2 regions of the Clostridium sp. CM041 genome follow, and region 2 is predicted to be linked to the other one. Evidence: riboswitches for the same ligand, from Rfam matches in the RefSeq annotation. Region 2 holds a riboswitch; the other holds the start of a gene.

Region 1 (2,210 bases), 1.3 Mb from region 2:
AAGTTTTTTTACAATTTACCAGATGCAATTTATAGGTATCAATTCTTAATATTTATGGTGTTAATATTGCCTATATTGCCTGGTGGACAATCAGTTTTTACTTATATCGTGCAAGCGCCAGGGTTATGGTTATTTAAACAGTTTTTAAATATTGCAGGGATGTTTTAAATAAAAAGTAAATTTCATAAAAATTATAAATGTAGGGAGAAAAACATATGCGCTTAAGAAAAAAATATTGGGCTAGGCCAGAGCTGGAAACTAGTCATATTGTAATAACTGACCAATATGATCACAAAGGAAAATGGAATGAAGAATTTAAAAATAACAATGCAATTCATCTAGAACTAGGTTGCGGTAAAGGTAGATTTATATCAGAAAAGTCCAGGAGAGATCTTGATATCAATTTTGTAGGCATTGATTTAAAAGATGAGGTTCTGGTATTTGCCCTTAGAAAAGTAATAGAAGTAAGAGAAGTTGAAGGGGAACAAGACATAAATGTACGTCTTATGCCAATGAACATTATGCTTATTGATGATGTGTTTGCAAAAGATGAGATAAGCAGAATTTATATAAATTTTTGTAATCCTTGGCCAAAAGACAGACATAATAAAAGAAGATTAACTCATACTAAGTTCTTGACGAGCTATAAGAAATTCTTAAAACCGGGATCTGAAGTTTGGTTCAAAACAGATGATACAGAGCTATTCGAAGAATCAGTAGACTATTTCAAAGAGTGCGGGTTTGAAATATTATTTTCAACCTATGATTTGCATAAGAGTGATTTTAAAGATAATGTAGTTACAGAATATGAAGCTAAATTCACAGAAATAGGGAAACAAGCTATGTTTCTACAAGCAAAATTAATTTAGCGAATTTAACCATATGAGACTTAAGCATTTTAGATTCTTATTTATTGACAGGATTAACATAATGCTATAAACTTAATTACATAGAAATGTATTAAATTGAAAATTTTAATAATGAAACTTATGAATTATATTAGTTAAAAATGAATAGATTTGTTTAGGTGCCTTTTATTAATCAGCCAATAAAGTGGATGAAGTTACTTTAGTAGATGATTAGTAAGGTGAAAAGGGAATGTGGTGTAATTCCACAGCAGCCCCCGCTACTGTAATTGAGAGAAAATCTTTAATAACTACCTGAAAGGGAAAGTGATAAGAGAAAGTGTATCAAGAGCCAGGAGACCTGCCTAAATTAGTAATATTAAGCTTTCGGCGGGAAAGAACTGTAGAATTCAAGTTAGTGCAATGAAATATTTGTACATAACAGCAGGTGCGCAAGCTTGCTGTTTTTTTGTTGTGTGCCAAGTACGAATACAAGCAGGAAGAAAGGAGAAATAATAATGGCTAAAGTAATGGTTCAAGGAACCGCTTCATCAGTAGGAAAAAGCATATTAGTAACAGCACTTTGCAGAATTTTTGTGCAAGATGGGTTTTCAGTATGTCCTTTTAAGTCACAGAATATGTCATTGAATTCTTATATTACATTGGATGGAAAAGAAATGGGACGTGCGCAGGTGCTTCAAGCCTATGCGGCAGGATTGGAGCCAGAGGTATATATGAATCCGATTTTATTAAAACCTACCTCGGATAAAAAGTGCCAAATTATCGTTAATGGAAAGGTTTTTGGGAATAGTACAGCTATGGAATATCATAATATGAAATTGGAATTCAAAGACATGCTAAAAAAGCAGTTTGAAGAATTAGAGAAGAAGTTTGATATTATAGTAATGGAAGGAGCAGGTAGCCCAGCAGAAATTAATTTAAGAGATAGAGATATAGTGAATATGGGAATGGCGGAACTTATAGATGCACCTGTGATACTCGCAGGAGATATAGATAAGGGTGGAGTATTTGCGTCATTAGCAGGGACTTTGCTTTTGCTTAATCAGGCAGAGAAAAAAAGGGTTAAAGCCACTATTATTAATAAATTTAGAGGAGATTTAGAAATCTTAAAGCCAGGACTTACAATGCTTGAGGATATTATACATATTCCATGTGCAGGGGTAGTTCCTTATTTTAGATTGGAACTCGAAGATGAAGATGGTGCAGTAGAATTTAACAAAAAAATTACTGCAGCTATTGATATTGCTGTAATAAAGCTTCCACATATATCGAATTTTACGGATTTAGACGCATTAAAGGCTGAAGAAGATGTATCAGTTAGATTTGTTACAACTAAAGGAGAAT
Region 2 (2,210 bases):
AAGACGTAGTATTTGCTTTAGATGCTATACAAAATCCTGTATCTTTATTTGAACCAATTTATCATGCTGGTGGAGATGAAATTTATGTAATGGATCAAATAAGTGACACCAAAAATTTAGATGATAATTGGCTTGAAAATATATCGATTAAAGAGGCAATGAAAAAATTAAATGTTAGAGAAAAGTTAATCTTAAATTTAAGGTTCTTCGATGGAAGAACTCAAATGGAAGTAGCAGGTGAAATAGGAATATCTCAAGCACAAGTTTCTAGACTTGAAAAAACTGCATTAAAGCACATGAGAAAGTACGTATAGGGTCCCCTAGTGGGTCCCTTTTTTTACTGTAGCATTTATTTCAGAATATAGTATAATGTATTATTTTGTGAAAGTTTGAAAAATATTATCTTTTTACAATTAAAGTAGTTGATTTTTTGTAATAATAAGTCTACTATGTAATGAGTACATGTGTGAAAGAATTATAAAAATTAAATAATAAAATATAGGTTTAAATTAATTAAAAGGGAATCAGGTTAAAATCCTGAACTATCTCGTAGCTGTAATAGATGAATTTAAGTGCATTATGCCACTCGAAAACGGGGAAGGCGCGCTTAAATAATGATTCTTGAGTCAGAATACCTGCCCATATTTTCGCACTACAAACTCTACGAGTGATAGAGAGGGCTTTATAATGAAAATTTGTTTGTTGATTTTATATGATTAAGCATATTTTTGAATCGTTTCCTTCTAACACTTTAGTTAGAAGGATTTTTGTTTTGTAGACAGGCCTATACTACGAATTGTCAAAACGAGCCTATAACATGATTAGGCAGAATATCATCGTTTTCGCCGGGTGCTTCAATGCGATTATAGTTACATTATCTGGCCTTGCATTTTTAAATCAGATTGTAGGTGTAATTGTTTACTATGCTTCATCTATTTTTATTATTCTAAAATCTCCCAGAATGCTGCCATGGGGTGAAAATTCAAAGGAGATGTGAAATGGGAAAAATTATTATTTTATGTGCCATTTTTCTAATGGTGGGCTTTTTCTTCAAATGGAAAAAAGGGGATGGGACACATAATCATCACCATGGAACCGGACATAAACACGGCGAAGGGTTTTCAATTGATTTTTATGCTTATACCTCTAAAATCAGACACTGGAATGCTACTTTTAAAGTATCTCTTTCTGTTGTGATACTGATTCTTTGCATTGTATTGGAAAATCCCTATGTATCCGTTGTGGTCATTATTGCAATGGGCTATCTGACCATTGTAAAAGGAGAGCTTCCAGTAAACGAATACTTGTCAATACTGGCGATTCCAATCATCTTTATCCTCCTTGGCACTTTTACAATTGCTATTGATTTTTCAAAGCAGCCAATGGGGCAGTATAACCTGTATCTTGGCTTCTGCTATGTGTTTACTTCTCAGGCAAAGCTTAAGGAAGTGGCGTTTTTGATTCTGAAAGTTTTTGCAGCTATAAGTGCCCTACAAATGATGACACTGTCAACTCCGTCCTCAGAGATTATATATGTGCTTCGAAAGGCACATGTTCCAAAGCTAATTGTAGAGCTGATGAACCTCATTTACCGTTATATTTTCATTTTAATGGATGTCTATACTAAAATGAAAAATTCCGCAGAATCCCGTCAGGGTTACTGTGATTTTAAGACTTCCTGCTATACATTTGGAAGCATTGCAAGCAATATGCTGGTTATTTCGCTTAAAAAGGCAAACGATTATTATGATGCAATGGAGGCCAGATGCTATGATGGCGATCTTATATTTTTGGAGGAAGATAAAAAGGTAGAGACAATACAGATTGCCTCTGCGGTAACATTTATAATTTTTTTGATTCTGATATGGGGCGTTACAAGATAGAAAGGAGCTATTATGGGGAAATCAATATTGAAGGTCGAAGATCTATACTACGTCTACGGAAATGGCAAGTCTGCATTGGACGGCGTAAGTGTGGATATCTATGAAGGTGAGAAAATCGCTGTTATTGGTTCTAATGGATCCGGAAAATCTACATTTTTCTTAAACATAAACGGTGTATTTACACCTGAACAGGGAAAAATAATTTACCGGGGTACTGTCGTTAATAAGAAGAATTTAAAAGGACTTCGAAAAAATATCGGGATTGTTTTTCAAGATGCGGACAATCAAATAATCGCATCTACAGTTAGGGCTGAAGTTGGATTCGGG

The links. A riboswitch is a leader RNA that binds a small molecule or an ion and turns the genes downstream of it on or off. The one in region 2 is predicted to bind cobalamin.
Region 1: it holds a riboswitch for cobalamin, as region 2 does, so the genes downstream of both, ACWJJT_RS14910 (cobyric acid synthase) here and cbiQ (cobalt ECF transporter T component CbiQ) in region 2, are expected to answer to the same signal.

What each region holds. Positions count from the first base shown of each region.
Region 1 is NZ_CM143648.1:3,154,445-3,156,654, forward strand. It holds gene ACWJJT_RS14900 (site-2 protease family protein) at 1-168, shown strand, start outside; gene trmB (tRNA (guanosine(46)-N7)-methyltransferase TrmB) at 216-869, shown strand; cobalamin riboswitch at 1,044-1,228, shown strand; gene ACWJJT_RS14910 (cobyric acid synthase) at 1,364-2,210, shown strand, end outside.
Region 2 is NZ_CM143648.1:1,841,628-1,843,837, reverse strand. It holds gene sigG (RNA polymerase sporulation sigma factor SigG) at 1-314, shown strand, start outside; cobalamin riboswitch at 484-657, shown strand; gene cbiQ (cobalt ECF transporter T component CbiQ) at 1,035-1,883, shown strand; gene ACWJJT_RS08630 (energy-coupling factor ABC transporter ATP-binding protein) at 1,896-2,210, shown strand, end outside.